Regions from separate parts of the Pandoraea thiooxydans genome, predicted to be linked through region 4. Evidence: predicted binding sites of a transcription regulator. Region 4 holds the regulator's gene; each other region holds the start of a gene.
The links. The regulator FNR, encoded in region 4, switches genes on or off when oxygen is low (the NO sensors DNR and NnrR bind a similar motif). The targets are predictions, from matches to a motif close to TTGATNNNNATCAA.
Positions count from the first base shown of each region.

Region 1: PATSB16_RS06030 (basic amino acid/polyamine antiporter) is a predicted target of FNR. The motif match lies at 2,509-2,522, and genes of this name have one in related genera.
Region 2: PATSB16_RS00510 (ribonucleoside triphosphate reductase) is a predicted target of FNR. The motif match lies at 1,949-1,962, and genes of this name have one in related genera.
Region 3: hemN (oxygen-independent coproporphyrinogen III oxidase) is a predicted target of FNR. The motif match lies at 2,058-2,071, and genes of this name have one in related genera.

Region 1 is NZ_CP014839.1:1,329,384-1,333,578, forward strand. Features, by position in the region: gene speC (ornithine decarboxylase) at 1-835, opposite strand, end outside; gene PATSB16_RS06030 (basic amino acid/polyamine antiporter) at 884-2,371, opposite strand; gene PATSB16_RS06035 (MFS transporter) at 2,671-4,155, opposite strand.
Region 2 is NZ_CP014839.1:102,976-107,170, reverse strand. Features, by position in the region: gene PATSB16_RS00525 (YggS family pyridoxal phosphate-dependent enzyme) at 1-61, shown strand, start outside; gene proC (pyrroline-5-carboxylate reductase) at 96-908, shown strand; gene ubiA (4-hydroxybenzoate octaprenyltransferase) at 947-1,816, opposite strand; gene PATSB16_RS00510 (ribonucleoside triphosphate reductase) at 2,022-4,052, shown strand; gene nrdD (anaerobic ribonucleoside-triphosphate reductase) at 4,079-4,195, shown strand, end outside.
Region 3 is NZ_CP014839.1:3,970,728-3,974,922, reverse strand. Features, by position in the region: gene PATSB16_RS18385 (phosphoenolpyruvate carboxykinase (GTP)) at 1-492, shown strand, start outside; gene hemN (oxygen-independent coproporphyrinogen III oxidase) at 583-1,989, opposite strand; gene PATSB16_RS18375 (LysR family transcriptional regulator) at 2,168-3,154, shown strand; gene PATSB16_RS18370 (DNA topoisomerase III) at 3,191-4,195, opposite strand, start outside.
Region 4 is NZ_CP014839.1:2,334,718-2,338,912, forward strand. Features, by position in the region: partial or broken gene scpB (SMC-Scp complex subunit ScpB) at 388-961, opposite strand; gene fnr (fumarate/nitrate reduction transcriptional regulator Fnr) at 1,332-2,084, shown strand; gene aptA (omega-aminotransferase AptA) at 2,230-3,567, shown strand; gene PATSB16_RS10735 (YybH family protein) at 3,590-4,021, shown strand; gene PATSB16_RS10740 (competence/damage-inducible protein A) at 4,035-4,195, opposite strand, start outside.

The DNA of each region.
Region 1 (4,195 bases), 1.0 Mb from region 4:
GCGCGGTCGGCAGATAGATCGGAATGCCGCCGCCGAGCAGCAAGGCGCCGTGGTGGGCCGCCTTGTGGTTGTTGCGGTCGAACAGCACCAGATCGCCTGGCGCCACCAGCGCCGTCAGGGCGATCTTGTTCGAGGTCGACGTACCGTTGAGCACGAAATACGTGCGTTCGGCGCCGAAGATCTCCGCCGCGGCTTTTTGCGCGGCCAGCGCAGGACCCTCGTGCACCAGCAGATCACCCAGTTCCACTACCGAGTTGTCGAGATCGTTGCGAAACACCTGCTCGCCCAAGTGTTTGACGAAAGCCCGCCCGATCGGGCTTTTCTGATAGAAGACGCCGCCGTTGTGACCGGGGCACGTCCACATCTGGTTGGCCTGATCCGCATAGTCAACCATGGCGCCGAAAAACGGCGTCTTGAGGGTCTCGGCGTAGGTTCGCAAATGGCTGGCCAGATTGCGTGCGACGAACTCCGGCGTGTCTTCTTCCAAAAACACATAGCCGGTCACTTGTCCCAGCACGCCAACCGGCACTTCCTCGAGCCGGTGGCGCTCCACCAGGATGAAGATCGGCATGTCGAGCCCGCGTTCGCGGATGAACCGCACGAGGGTCTCGACCTCCGCTTCCGATTCGCTCAACGACCACTCAACGATCATGCATCCGATACTGGCGTCGCTGCGGATCGTCGACCGCGCCTCGTCGGTGCTCGCCGCGAGGGCGGTGGCAAAACCCAGGCGCTCGAGTTCGACCACGATGTGGCGCAAACGCTGCGATGGCAGCGTCGATGGCACGGGCATTGAGCAGCAAAACAGGAAGCCGAACATTTGTTCGTATCGCATCGGTGACTCCAGGAGACGGCGCGCCCGGCGCAATGCCGGGCGCGCGGTTTAGCTGATCTTGACGACGCCGCGCGCGAACAGCACGATCGCTGCGATCGCCAGCACCACGAGAGCGGCCGCGATCAAGGCTTCCCGGCGGTTGAACGTCGGCTCGCCGGGCGCATGCTCGCGCCGCGCCCACCAGAACACCGGGAGACCGAGCGCAAACAGAATCGTTGACATCAGGATGAATTGAGGGCCCGCGGCGTAGAGCAGCCACACGGCGTACAAGGTGCCGAACACGCCGGTCCAGATCGACTCGCGCGCGGTTTCTCCCGCGCTTGCGTGATAGCGTGCTTGCGAAGCGTAGCGCCAGAGAAAGGCGGTGCTGGCCAGATACGGCGGCAGGATCATAACGCCCGTGATCGAGATCAGCCAGATCCACGCGTTATGGGCAAACAGCACGACGAACACCGCCAACTGCATCGTCAGGCTCGATATCCACAGCGACGGCGCCGCGGCATGATGCCTGTTTTCGCGGGCCAGGAACTTGGGGAAAACGCCGCCCTTGGCACCCTCGAACGGCAGCTCCGCCACCAGAATGGTCCAGGCCAGCCAGCAGCTGAGCAGCGACATCATCAGCGCGCCGGCAATGAACGTTGCCCCCCAGTTGCCCACCGCCGCCTTGAGCACATAGGCTGCCGACGGTGACGCGAGGCCCGCGAGCTGGGCCTGGTGCATCAGGCCGAACGGCAGCGCCGAGAGCAGGAAATAAAGCACGGTGCAGACCGTGAGTCCGAGAAAGGTCGCAATACCCACTTGCGACGACTTCTCGGCGCGATCCGATACGACCACCGCACCCTCGATGCCGATGAAGACCCACAGCGTGACGAGCATCGTGCTCTTGACCTGGCCGAGCAGGCTGCCAAGGTGTTGCTGATGCCCCCAGAAATCGAAGGAAAACATGCCGGCCTTGATTGCGACGGCCATCGCGCACAGCGCTACGGTGATGGTGCCGATGTTCAGTACGCTCGAAATCACGTTAAGGATGGCCGCGCGCTTGACCCCGGAGAGCACGACGAAATTCATTACCCAGATCAGTGCGGAGGCCCCGACGATCGACGGCCAGTTGCTGCCGCTTTTGAAAATCGGGAAAAAATACCCGACTGTCTGCATAAACAGCACCGCGAAGGCGACGTTGCCGAACGCGGCCGAGAGCCAGTAACCCCAGGCCATTTCGAAGCCGGCCAACGATCCGAACCCTTCTTTCGCATACGAATAGATGCCGGCCTTCAGATCGGGCCGCTTGTCGGCCAGCGTGCGGAATGTGTTGGACAAAAAGAACATGCCGACCAACGTAATCGCCCAGGCAATGACGACCGCACCGAGTCCGGCACCTTGCGCCATGTTCTGCGGCAGATTGAACGCGCCGCCGCCGATCATCGACGCGATGACCACGCCAGTGAGAAGGGGCAGCCCCAGTCGGCGCGTCTTCGGTTGCGATATCGATGCGGGTTTCGCATCGGCTTTAGTCAACAGATCCTGAGGAATAGCCATGATTCGATCTCCAACCGATTATTTCGAGAGGTGCCACAGGCGTGGTGCGTGATCGCAATTGAGGCGCGCTGGAAAAAAGCAAAGCGCTTCCCGGCGTTCGAGTGCGTCAAGCGTATCGCCGCGATCTCCAGGCCTGCTTGATATTTGTCAATGAAATAACGGGTTGGTCTCGGCGTGAGAGAAAGGCGCACGCCGCTGTGAACTATCGAAATAGGATCGGATAACCGATTTATTTGATTCTATTTATATCGTTATCCGTAGCAAATGAATGCGATGGAAGCGTCTCTTGCGGGCGTGCTTCATTCCGATTCATTGACACGCGACAGCGGCGCCGCGACTTCCTCCAGTGGGCGGCGCTCGGCGTCGAGACCCCAGCGTGCTTCGATGAGCGCGGCGGCCACCATGAGCGCCGCGCCGACCAGGTAACCGGTGAAAACGTCGCCCCGTTGATGGGTGGCGATCAGATGGCCGAATACGGCGGGGCCGGCGATGCCGCCCAGCGCGGTGCCGAACGCGTAGAACACGGCGATCGCCAGTGCGCGGATTTCCAGCGGGAACGATTCGCTCACCGTCAGGTAGGCCGAGCTGGCGGCTGCCGAGGCGAAGAAGAAGATCACCATCCAGGCGATCGTCTGCGTCGTCAGCGTGAGCCAGTGCTGGGCGAACAGGTAGCCGCTGAGCGCCAGCAGCACGCCGGAGAGCGCGTAGGTCAGGGTGATCATGGTGCGGCGGCCGAGCACGTCGAACAACCGGCCGAGCACCAGCGGGCCCAGAAAATTACCCAGCGCGAAGGGCAGCAGATACCAGCCGACGCGCGCACCCGGCACGCCGTAGAAATCGGTCAGCACCAGCGCATAAGTGAAAAAGATCGCGTTGTAGCAGAACGCCTGCGCGCTCATCAGCGACAGGCCCACCAGCGCGCGGCGGCGATGGCGTCGAAGCAGCACGTCGAATACCTCGCGCAGCGGCGTATGGCCGCGCGCGCGCAATCGCAGGCGTGTCGCCGGCGTCTGGTCCCACACGTGGCCGGCACCGCGCAAGCGGGTCTCGATGCCGTCGACGATGGTGTGGGCGCGCGCCTGCTCGCCGCGCAGCACCAGCCAGCGCGGGCTTTCCGGGATCCACGCGCGCATCGGCAGGATCACCAGCGCGAGCGCCGCGCCCAGCAGGAAGCAGGCGCGCCAGCCCCAGTCGGGCGGCAGCGCGCCGGGCGCCAGCAGCACCAGCGAGCCGGCCGCGCCCAGGCCCGCGCCGACCCAGAAGGTGCCGTTGATCGCCAGGTCGGTCCAGCCGCGCACGCGTGCCGGCGTGAATTCCTGAATGGTCGAATTGATCGCCGCATACTCGCCGCCGATCCCGGCGCCGGTCAAAAAGCGGAACGCGATGAAGCTCGCGAAGCTCCACGACAAAGCGGTGGCCGCGGTAGCCGCCAGATACAGCGTGAGGGTGACGAAGAACAGTTTGCGCCGCCCGAGCCGGTCGGTGAGCCAACCGAAGCCCAGCGCGCCGAGCACCGCGCCGGTGATATAGGCGCTGCCGGTCAGGCCGATCTGGGTATTGCTCAGATGCAGGGCGGGGCTGGTGCGCAAGGCGCTGGCCACCGCACCGGCCAGTGTCACCTCGAGACCGTCGAGCAGCCATGTGATGCCCAGCGCGACGACGATCAGCCGGTGAAAGCGGCCCCACGGCAAACGGTCGAGCCGTGCGGGCAGGTCTGTGTCGATGATGCCCGAGGGGCGCGGGGATGCGCTTCGGGACTTGGAGTGCGGCACGTGCGGGGGCATCGGTCTGCTCGAAGCGGCCGGCGTGACCGGCCATCGAACA
Region 2 (4,195 bases), 2.2 Mb from region 4:
CATCGCCGAAGGTGCTACTCTGGTACGCATCGGCACCGCGATCTTCGGTGCGCGCGCCTGATGGAATGTCTCTTTTATCCACTGTGAGGAGCTTCATGAAAATCGCATTTATCGGCGGCGGCAATATGGCCGGCGCCCTGATCGGGGGCCTGCTCAGGCAGGGCGTACCGGCAACCGACCTGAGCGCGGTCGATCTCTCGCCGCAAACGTGCGAGCATCTGACGAAAACTTTCGGAATCAACGCCGGCACGCAATTGAGCGAACGCCTGCGCGATCAGGAGGCCATCGTGCTGGCGGTCAAGCCGCAGCACCTGAAGGAAGCGGCGCAATCGCTCGCACCCTATCTGCGCGGACAACTCGTCATCAGCATCGCCGCGGGCGTGCATGCGGCCGTGCTGTCGCGCTGGCTGGGTGGCTACGACCAGATCGTGCGCTGTATGCCCAATACGCCGGCGCTGGTCGGCAAGGGCATCTCCGGCCTTGCCGCGCTGTCCGGTGTGGACACCTCGCGGCGCCAGTTGGCCGAACGCGTATTGAAAGCCGCGGGGCAAGTCATCTGGTGCGACAACGAAGCGCAACTCGACGGCGTCACCGCGCTATCGGGCAGCGGCCCCGCCTATGTTTTCTACTTTATCGAAGCGATGCAGCAAGCGGCTGCCGAACTGGGTTTCTCCGAAGCACAGGGCCGGCAACTGGCGATCGCCACGGTCGCCGGGGCCGCCGAGCTCGCGGCGCAGTCGAGTGAGCCGGCCAGCGTGCTGCGCGAGCGCGTTACTTCCAAGGGAGGCACCACGTTCGCGGCGTTGACCTCGTTCGAGCATGACGGCGTGAAGGCCGCCATTGTGCGCGGCATTCATGCGGCACATGCGCGCTCGCGCGAACTTGGCGCGGAGTTGGGCGCCGATTAGCGGATCAGCCGCTCACCGGCCTGCGGCGCCGCAGGGGGTCAATGCGCCGGCGTGAGCAGGTAGTGAAAGAAGATGCCGGCGAAAATCGCCGCGCCGAGCCAGTTGTTGTGGCGAAACGCGGCGAAACACCGCATGCGCTCGCGCCCGCGGATCAGGAAATAGTGGTATACGGCGCAAGCCACCGCCACCGCCATGCCAAGCCAGAACGGCCAGCCGAACTGCAGGCGGTATCCGACCCCGCCGGTAATGACGAACATCGCGGCGTAGCAGGCCATCACGGCCGCCACGTCATAGCGCCCGAATGTGATGGCCGAAGTCTTGATGCCGATGTGCACGTCGTCGTCCCGGTCGACCATCGCATATTCGGTATCGTAGGCGACCGACCAGAACACGTTGGCCAGCAGCAGCAGCCAGGCCAGCGGCGGCACATGGCCCTGCACCGCGGCAAACCCCATCGGAATCCCGAAGCCGAACGCGACACCCAGGTAAGCCTGCGGAATGGCGAAAAAGCGCTTCATGAACGGATAGCTGGCCGCCACGAACAATGCCGGCACGGACAGCCATTTGGTCAGCCCGTTGAGCGGCAGAATCAGCAAGAAGGCCGCCAGCGCCAGGACTCCGGCGACCGCCAGCGCTTCCCACGCGTCGATACGCCCCGAGGTCAACGGCCGCTCCTGGGTGCGCTTGACGTATTTGTCGAAATCGCGATCGGCGTAATCGTTGATCGCGCAGCCGGCCGAGCGCATCAGAAACGTCCCAACGATAAATATCAGCAGCACGCCCAGCGGCGGACGGCCGTCCGAGGCGATCCACAACGCATTGAGCGTCGGCCATAGCAGCAGGACCGTGCCGATCGGCTTATCGAGCCGAACCAGCCGGAAATACAGGGGCAAGCGTTGAGTGAGCATGGCACACAGTCGAATCATCACATGTGCGCATTGTAGGACAGTTGGCCGCTGCGACGCCTGTTGCTGCGCCGGATGCAGGCCATGTCGTGGTGGCCCGGCGGGCGCGGCCCCAGCGGTGCGAGGATCGATTCTTTGACCTAGATCACACAATATATTGTGGTCGGCAAATACCATGACCACAACCTATAGTTAAAGGAGCCGAGCCATGCCAGAAACGCGCGATACCTTGCTCACCGCCGGGCCCTGCGAGGTGCGCAAGCGCGACGGGCGCCTGCTGCCGTTCGACGCCGCGAAAATACGCTCGGCGATGGCCCGCGCCGGCCAGGCCAGCGGCGAATTTGGCGCCAACGAGGCTGATTTGCTCGGCAACCAGGTCGTTAAGGCAGTGGGCGAGCGATTTGCTGGCCAGGCACCTGCCATCGAGCAGATCCAGGACGTCGTCGAACTCACCTTGATCGCCGCCGGCTATCTGAAAACCGCGCGCGCCTACATCGTCTATCGCGAGCGGCATGCGAAGTTGCGCCAGGACAGCAAAACCCTGGTGGACGTGGCGTCATCCATCAACGAATACCTGAATCGCCAGGATTGGCGCGTCAATGCCAATGCCAATCAGGGTTATTCGTTGGGCGGCCTGATCCTCAACGTGGCCGGCAAGGTCACCGCCAACTACTGGCTGTCTCACGTCTACGCGCCGGAAGCGGGCGCGGCCCACCGGGAGGGCGACATCCATATCCATGACCTGGACATGCTGTCGGGCTATTGCGCCGGCTGGTCGCTGCGCACCCTGCTGACCGAGGGTTTCAACGGCGTGCCGGGCAAGGTGGAAGCTGCGCCGCCCCGGCATCTGTCGAGCGCGGTCGGACAGATCGTCAACTTTCTCGGCACCATGCAGAATGAATGGGCCGGCGCCCAGGCCTTCTCGTCCTTCGACACTTACATGGCGCCCTTCGTGCGCAAGGATCGCATGACCTACCGGGAGGTCAAGCAGCACATTCAGGAGTTGATCTACAACCTCAATGTGCCGTCCCGCTGGGGCACCCAGACCCCCTTTACCAATCTGACCTTCGACTGGGTTTGCCCGGATGATTTGCGCGAGCAGATCCCGGTGATCGGCGGCCAGGAGATGCCGTTTTCCTATGGCGAGCTGCAGGCCGAGATGGACCTGATCAACCAGGCCTACCTGGAGGTCATGACCGAAGGCGACGCCAAGGGACGGGTGTTCACCTTCCCCATCCCCACCTACAACATCACGCCGGCGTTCCCCTGGCAGAGCGAGAACGCCGCGCGGCTGTTCGACATGACCGCCAAATATGGCCTGCCTTACTTCCAGAACTTCGTGAACTCGGAGCTGAAACCCAATATGGTCCGGTCCATGTGCTGCCGGCTGCAATTGGATCTGCGCGAGTTGCTCAAGCGCGGCAATGGCCTGTTCGGCAGTGCCGAGCAGACCGGCAGTATCGGCGTGGTCACGGTCAACTGTGCACGCCTGGGTTACCGCTACCGGGGTGACGAGGCCGGCTTGCTGGCGCGGCTCGATGAGCTGCTGGCGATCGGCCGCGATACGCTGGAGGTCAAGCGCAAGCTCATCCAGCACCTGATGGACCAAGGCCTGTTTCCTTACACCAAGCGCTATCTCGGCACGTTGCGCAACCACTTTTCGACCCTCGGGGTCAACGGCATCAACGAGATGATCCGCAACTTCAGCGGCGACCAGCACGACCTCACCACCGACTGGGGCCATGCCTTCGCGCTGCGCCTGCTCGACCACGTGCGCGCGCGCATCGTCGCTTTCCAGGAAGAAACCGGGCACATGTACAACCTCGAAGCAACACCCGCCGAGGGCACCACCTACCGCTTCGCCAAGGAGGACAACAGGCGCTGGCCGGATATCCTGCAGGCCGGCACGGCGGCGCAGCCGTACTACACCAATTCCTCGCAGTTGCCGGTCGGGTGCACCGACGACCCGTTCGAGGCGCTCGAGCGTCAGGAAGCGCTGCAGGCCAAATATACCGGCGGCACCGTCCTGCATCTCTATATGGGCGAGCGCCTGTCCAGCGGCGCGGCTTGCATGCGGCTGGTACGCCGGGCGCTGGAGAATTTTCGCCTGCCGTATGTCACTGTGACACCCACCTTTTCGATTTGCCCCACACACGGCTATCTGGCCGGGGAACACGCGTTCTGCCCCAAGTGCGACGAGGAGATTCTGGCGCGCAAGCGCGGCCAGCCCGTCGCTTGATTCCACCACTCGTCAAAGGTGACACCATGATCGAACTATCCGAACCCACCCGCCTGAGCGCCGACGCCATCGAATTGAGGGACGAAGAGCGCCAGCCCTGCGAAGTCTGGACGCGGGTGATGGGCTATCACCGCCCGGTGGCC
Region 3 (4,195 bases), 1.6 Mb from region 4:
GAAACCACGGCGGCGGCCGCTGGCCAGCAAGGCGTGGTGCGGCGCGACCCGTTCGCGATGCTGCCGTTCTGCGGCTACAACATGAGCGATTACTTCCAACACTGGCTGGCGCTCGGCGAGAAGCTGGAGGCGGCCGGCGGCAAGCTGCCGAAGATTTATTGCGTCAATTGGTTCCGCAAGAATGCCGACGGCGAGTTCGTGTGGCCGGGCTTTGGCGAGAACATGCGCGTGATGAAATGGATGCTCGAGCGCATCGAGGACAAGGCCACGGGCACCGATCACCTGTTCGGCATTTCGCCTCGCTACGAGGATATGGATTGGGCGGGACTGGCGTTCACCGAACAGCAGTTCGAGCAGGTCACGTCGATCGACAGGGATGCGTGGCGCCATGAGCTGGCCCTGCATGGCGAGCTGTTCGAGAAACTCAAGCACCGTATGCCGGATGCACTGCTGCAGGCCAAGGCCAGGCTGGAGGCCCAACTGGAGGGCTGAGCCCGCTTGTTGTTGCCGGAACAAGAAAGAACCCGCAGCTTCAACGCTGCGGGTTCTTTCTTGTGCGCATGGTGCGCACCGGACGGCATCTCAGAGGGTTTTGGAGAAACGTTGCGCCGGCTGCGCGGTGAGGTAGCGATCGAACACCATGCAGATGTTGCGCACCAGCAGGCGTCCGGCCGGCAGCACGCGCAGCCGATCGGGTTCGATGGCGAGCAGGCCGTCGGCCTCGAAGGCGCGCAGTCGCTCGAACTCGTCGCTGAAGTAGTTGGCAGGGTCGATACCGAATTGCGTCTGGAGCGGTCCGAGCGGTAATTCGAAGTGGCACATCAATTGGTTGATGACGGCGCGGCGCAACAGATCGTCGTCATTGAGCATGATGCCGCGTGTGACCGCCAGGCCTTCGGCGTCGATGGCATTTTGATAGTCGGGCAGAACTTTGAGATTTTGTGCGTAAAAATTCCCTATCTTGCCAATGGCCGAGACGCCCAGCCCGATCAGATCGCAATCGGCATGGGTGCTGTAGCCCTGAAAATTGCGGTACAGGGTGCGATTGACCTGCGCCTGGGCCAGCTCGTCATCGGGCCGGGCGAAATGGTCCATGCCGATATAGACGTAGCCGGCCTCGCCAAGGCGCTCGATCGAGGTCTTGAGGATTGCCAACTTTTCGGCCGGGCCGGGCAGTGCCGACTCGTCGATTTGCTGCTGCATCTTGAAGAACTGCGGCAGGTGTGCGTAGTTGAACACCGACAGGCGATCGGGCGCCAGTTCCAGCACCGCATCGAGGGTGCGCGAAAAGCTGGCGACCGACTGATGCGGCAGGCCGTAGATCAGGTCGAGGCTGATCGAGCGAAATCCGGTTTGGCGTGCGGCGTTCACCGTGGCCTCGGTCACGGCGCGCGGCTGAATCCGGTTGACGGCCTGCTGCACTTGCGGATCGAAGTCCTGCACGCCCACGCTCAGCCGGTTGAATCCTAGCTCGCGCAGCAGGGCGATGGTGTCGGGGCTGGCCTCGCGCGGGTCGACCTCGATCGAGTATTCGCCCTGATCGTCGCCCAGCAACTGGAAATGGTCGCCGGTGACGGCCATCAACTCACTCATTTCGTCGTGCGACAGAAATGTCGGCGTGCCGCCGCCCCAGTGCAATTGCGCAATCGGGCGCCGCGTGCCATCGAACAGGGCGGCCTGCGCGGCGATTTCGCGGTACAGGCGTTCGAGGTAGGGACGGGTGCGGGCGCGGTTGCGCGTGATGACTTTATTGCAGGCGCAATAGAAACAGACGGTGTCGCAAAACGGCAGATGCATATAGAGCGACAGCGGTTGCCCGCTTTGCGGGCTCTGGGCGATCGCCTGGCGATATTCGGCAGCGCCGAAGCGGTCATGAAATTGTGGAGCGGTCGGGTACGAGGTGTAGCGCGGCCCGTTGAGATCGTACTTGTGCAGCAGCGCGGGGTCGAACAGGTCGTCCACGGAGAGTGCTTCGGATGGGTTGGCCATGGTGCGCGGGGATGTGCCGACGAAATGGATTAATGAATAAACTGTAGTGCAGAATCGCCGCAGGCACCTTAACTTTTGTCAAGAAAGCGCCGATGGCCCAGCCGACGCGTTGGCGCGCCTTCCTGTAAGATTTCGTTTTGTCATTGCTGGCGCGGCCCAACGGGTCGTCGAATATCTCATGGATCGCTTGCAGTCGATGCGCGTCTTCGTCAAGGTGGCCGATAACGGCAGTTTTGCCCGAGCCGCCGCGCAGCTCGATTTATCCGCCGCGGTGGTCACGCGCCATGTCGCGGAGCTGGAATCGCATTTGGGCGTTCGCCTGCTCAATCGCACGACGCGCAGTCTCTCGCTCACGGGGGCCGGACAAGCGTATTTGGAGCGTTGTCGGCAGATTATCGACGAGGTCGAGGAGGCCGACGCGATGGTCTCCAGCGCGTCCAGCGAGCCCAAGGGCGTGCTGCGCGTGGTCGCGCCGGTGTCGTTCACATTGCGCAATCTGGCGCCGCTGATGCACCGTTATCAAAAGCAACACCCGCAGGTGCTGGTGGATCTGACCTTGACGGATCGGCCGTTCGATATGGTCGAAGAGGGTTATGACGTCGGCATCGTCGCCGCGCATATGGTGCAAAGCGAAACGCTGATCACGCGGCTGTTGTCGGAGACCTGCGTCTTGGTGTGTGCGTCGCCCGGCTATCTGGCCGCGCACGGCAAGCCGAACACGCCGCACGACCTGGCGCAACACGCGATGCTGGGCATGCCCAGCGAGATCTTTGGAAACGAGCGGATTTTCACCAGCGCGGATGGGGAGGAAATTCGCATCCAGCTTCAGAATCAGTTCATCTGCAACAACACCGCCATGCTGCGCCAGAGCGTATTGCTCGGGCACGGTATCGCGTTCCTGCCCTCATATTTGGTCGGCAGCGACCTCAAGCATGGCGATATGGTGGCGTTGCTGCCCGACTATACGCTGCCGACATTCGACGTGAACCTGGTCTATCCGAGCCGCAAGCACCTGTCGGCGAAGATTCGCACGTTCATCGATATGACGGTGGAATGCTTCCGCCAGGCCGACGCCAAGCCGCGTACCGATTGCTGGCTGGCGCAGCGCGAAGGCGGCATCGCCATGCCTGCTGCTGGGGAAGACTGGCAGCAATCGGTGCGCTAGCGCCGCTATTTCGCCGGCGCGCCCGGCGCAACCCGATTACTCGTCGCTTGGCCCGGCCGATTCATCGCCGGCGGCGCGCTTGGTGCGCCGGGCTGGCGTTTTCCGGGCGGTCTTGACGGCCGCTGCGGCCTTGCCCGGCGTGGCTGCGGCCGTTTTGCGCGGCGCCTTCTCCTCGAACTCGAAACCGATCTTGCCATCCTTTTGCTTGGCCAGATAGGCCTTGAAAGTGCGGCCGGTGCGAGACGATTTGAAGTTCGGCAGCAAGTCGGTTTTGCCGTCGGACAGCAATTTTTGGAATTGCTCGCGTGAGATCTCCTGCTGCAGGATCACTTTGCCAGAGGTGAAATCGCAGGTCTTCGGTTGGGCGACGCTGTTTTCGCACACGTAGCGCATGCCGTGTTCGTAGACCTTGCCGCCGCATTTCGGGCAGAGGCCAAGCGGCTCTTGTGCCGAAAAATCGGGGGGTTCGCCGTTTTCGTCGCCGCTGTCCTGACCGAAGTCGAATTCCAGCTTATATCCGGCCTCTTTATCTTCGACGAGCTTGAGGATGGCCGAGAACGGCCGGCCCATTTTGCTGCGAAAGCCGGTCAGCGGACCAATCTGCTTGGTTTTCAGCAATTCCTCGACTTCCGGGATTTCGAATTGCCGGCTGCCCGGGATTTTCGAGATCGAGAAGGCACAGTTGGTGCAGGCAAAGCGTCGATAGTTCTCTTTCACGACGCCGCCGCAATTCGGGCAGGGGCTGGTCAGCGTGGCATAGTCGCCCGGCACGGTGTCGGAGTCGTATTCCTTGGCGCGCTTGACGATGGTCTGCGTCATTTGCGCGATTTCCTGCATGAATGCGTCGCGCTTGAGCTGTCCGCGTTCGATTTGCGAGAGCTTGGCCTCCCACTCGCCGGTCAGTTCGGGCAACGTCAATTCGTCGACGCCCAAGCCTCGCAGCAACGTCATCAACTGGAAGGCCTTGGCGGTGGGGTGCAGCTCGCGCCCCTCGCGCACCAGATATTTTTCCGTCAGCAGGCCTTCGATAATGGCAGCGCG
Region 4 (4,195 bases):
CCGCGGGCATACGCCGCGCACAGGCAACTCATGCAAATAGGCAGGCCGGCGGGGCCATTGGTGCGGCGCCCTCGTCGTCCATCGCAACTACGATCGTCCGGGTTCACGTCCCGGCAATCAGATCAGCGCCATCATCGGCCGCCGACACGGAGGCGTCGGGATCCGCAGACACCAACGCCTGATCCGACGGCGATGCCACCGTGGCCGGATCACCTGCCAGCGCCGTCTGCTCGTCGAGGCTCTGCGCATTGCCGGCGGACGCCACGCTCGCCGCATCGGCATGCGGGTCTGTTTCATCATGCGGGCCATCGAGAGGCGCCGGCGGCGCGTCATCGGCGTCACCTACCGAAGACTCCGGTTCGCCAGACGCGGCAACCGCGACGGCCTCGCCCGCGCCATCGTCAAACACGATATTTTGCTGCGCCAGCAAATCAATCTGCGACTGCGCCGCGGGATCCTCGAGTGGAGGTAGGGCGTCGAGCGCCTGCAAGCCAAGATCGTCGAGAAACTGCTTGGTCGTCGCATACAGCGCCGGACGGCCAGGCACGTCGCGATGCCCAATGACGTCAATCCAGCCGCGCTCTTCGAGTTGCTTGATGATCTGGGTGTTGACGGTCACGCCGCGAATTTCCTCGATATCGCCACGCGTCACCGGTTGCCGGTAGGCAATGATTGCCAGCGTCTCGAGCACCGCGCGCGAGTACTTCGGCGGCTTTTCCGGGTTGAGTCGATCCAGATATTCACGCATCCTGGGCCGGCTCTGTAACCGCCAGCCAGACGCCAGCGCCACCAACTGCACGCCCCGTCCCTCCCATTCGCCGCGCATTTCCTCGAGCAGGGCGCGCACGACTCCCGCCGAAACGTCTTCGGCAAATAGCTTGCACAAATCGCCGACTTTTAGCGGCTCTTGGGCACAAATCAACGCTGTCTCGAGGACGATTTTCGCCTCTTGAGTATTCATGCGGCTATGCAGTGCCGGGGATTTTGCAACCCGGTCTCAGGAATAAATTGAGTGCTGGAACAACACAAGAGCGCGCCCGATGATTGTGATCGGTCGAGGAGACGGCAGCGCAACCCGGTTATATCGAATGCTTACTAGGTTGCCTGGAGATTTTCAGGAAGAAACATCTCGCCACCCAGTTCGGGGTCAATTATTACGCAAAGCGATTCGCCCGTAAAGTCGTTTCCCATCCGATTACCGCAGAATTACTATGTCGCCCCCCCTCGCAAGAAGAGCAGGCGCTGCCGGCATGTCCGGCAGCGGGCCAAGTGAGGCGGTACCCTGTCACCGGGCCTCGTGCTAAAATCGTACGCTAAGTTCAGAGGGAACCATGACAACGCAATCCGGCCCGACATCCCCGCCGCCCCGTTGTTCAGCCTGCTCTCTCAGCCAATTCTGCTTGCCTGTGGGCATCCCCCAAAATGAATTGACCCGGCTCGACCAACTGGTAGCGGAGCGCATCCGATTGAAAAAAGGCGATGCGCTCTATCTCTATGGCGACCCGCTGCGGGCCATTTTTGGCGTGCGCTTCGGATCGCTCAAGAGCTATATCGATTCCGAAGATGGCCGCGAGCAAGTCGTCGGCCTGCATATCCAAGGCGAATTGCTCGGCCTCGATGCCATCGCCGACGAGCGTCACGCCTCGACCGCCGTGGCCCTGGAGGACAGCGAGGTCTGCGTGGTGCGCTTTGCCGAACTCGAAAAGCTGTCGGCCCAGGTGCCGTCGCTGCAACGGCAACTGCACCGTCTGTTGAGTCTCGAGATCCGCAACGACCATCGCATGCTCCTGTCGCTGGGCACCATGCGGGCCGAGCAGCGTCTGGCCGTGTTCCTGCTCAATCTTTCCGAGCGGCTGTCGATGCGCGGTTACGCCGCCAACGAGTTCGTGCTGCGTATGAGCCGCGAGGAAATCGGCAGCTACCTCGGGCTGACGCTGGAAACCGTCAGCCGGCTGTTCTCCCGCCTGCAACAAAGCGGCGTTTTGTCGATCAAGCAGCGCCGCCTGAAAGTCACCGATCCCGACGCCTTGCGGCATTTGGCCGGCGAAAGCTGCCAGGCGCCAGCGATCTCGCGTCCCCGCTGAACGGGCCAATACGCGCGGCCGATCGCCCGCGTCGACGCGCCGAAAAGGCGGCACCGCGGCGCGCTTGGCCGAACATCTCGCGCCAATCGACAAAGGCACCAAAACTCACTATATTTCAATCCATCCCTATTCGCCGGAGCCAGACATGGCGGCGCTGTCCAACACCCTGAAGCTTGACCGGGACGAACTGGATACCTACTGGATGCCTTTCACGGCCAACCGCCAGTTCAAGGCTGCGCCGCGCCTTATCGCTTCAGCCGAAGGGATGTACTACACGGATGTCGACGGCCGCCGGCTGCTCGATGGGATCGCCGGGATGTGGTGCTGTAATGCCGGCCACAACCGCAAGCCGATCGTCGAGGCGATCCAGCGGCAAGCCGCCGTCCTCGATTTCTCCCCGCCGTTTCAGGTTGGGCAGCCTTTGCCCTTCGAACTGGCCAACCGGTTGGCCGGGTTGGCACCGGCGTCGCTAAATCGCGTCTTCTTCACGAATTCCGGATCCGAATCGGTCGATACAGCGCTCAAAATCGCCATCGCGTATCAGCGCCAGCGCGGGCAAGGCACCCGCACGCGGCTCATTGGCCGCGAGCGCGCTTACCATGGCGTCGGCTTTGGCGGCATCTCGGTAGGCGGCATCGGCGCCAACCGCCGACTGTTCGGGCCGCTGCTGCCGGGTATCGACCACCTCCCCCACACTCATGACCTGGCGCACAATGCGTTCAGCCGCGGGCAGCCGGCCTGGGGAGCGCATCTGGCTGACGACCTCGAGCGGCTGGTGCAGTTGCACGACGCATCGACGATTGCAGCAGTCATCGTCGAACCGGTGGCCGGCTCGACCGGCGTGCTGGTGCCGCCCAAAGGTTATCTCGAGCGTTTGCGCGAGATAACCCACAAATATGGCATCGTGTTGATTTTCGACGAAGTCATCACCGCCTTCGGCAGACTGGGCGGGTCATTCGCCGCGGGCGTGCTGGGCGTCGAGCCGGACATCATCACCACCGCCAAGGGGCTCACCAGCGGCACAGTGCCGATGGGCGCGGTGTTGGTGCGCGAGGAAATATACGACGCGTTCATGACCGGCCCGGAAAATGCCATCGAACTGACGCACGGGTACACCTACTCGGCCCACCCGCTGGCATGCGCCGCCGCGCTTGCCACGCTCGATCTCTACCGCGATGAAGCGCTCTTCGAGCGCGCTGCATCGCTGGCGGGCTATTGGGAAGACAGATTGCACGCCTTGCGGGAAGCCCGACACGTGGCCGACCTGCGCAACATCGGCCTGATCGGGGCGATCGAGTTGCAGCCGCGCGAGGGTGCACCGGGCGCCCGTGCTTTCGACGTATTCCTCAACTGCTGGGAGCGCGGCTTGATGATCCGCACCACTGGCGACGTCATTGCACTGTCACCGTCGCTCATCATCGAACGCGGGCAAATCGACGAATTGTTCTCAATCGTCGCCGACGCTCTGGCATCGACCGACTGATCGCCACACACCGGGAAGCGGCATGGCTACCTCTTTTTTCCTCACTCCTGACGATGCCGAACAGGCATTTTACGAAGCGCTCAATCGCGGCGACGTCGACGCGTTGATGGAAGTCTGGTCGGAGGACGAGGACGTCGTATGCATTCATCCCGCTGGTCCGCGCGTGGTCGGCGTCGGGGCCGTGCGCAGCAGCTGGGAGCAAATCCTGGCGCACGGCAGCCTTGATATCACGGTCACGCACCGGCAGGTCGCGCGCAATCCGTTATGCGCGATTCACAGCGTTATCGAGCAATTGCTGGTCGAGCACGGACCTCAGCCTCGCTACGCATTCGTGGTCGCCACCAACATCTATCTGAAGGAAGCCGACGGCTGGCGGCTCGTGCTGCATCACGCCAGCCCCGCGCTCGGTCACGAGGGCAGCCAGATCGAAACGCACGGACATGTCTTTCATTGATCCGTGACGACCGTCACGATGCGGCCGGTTCGACAATTTCTCCACCCAGCGCCTCGACCCCTTTTCGCAACGCCTCGAAAGCGCCATCGAGCAGCGCCGGATCGCCCTTGACACCCAGGTCGATGTGCCGGCGGGCATAATGCCCGCCCCGTTCGCTGTCGCCGACGCTGGGCA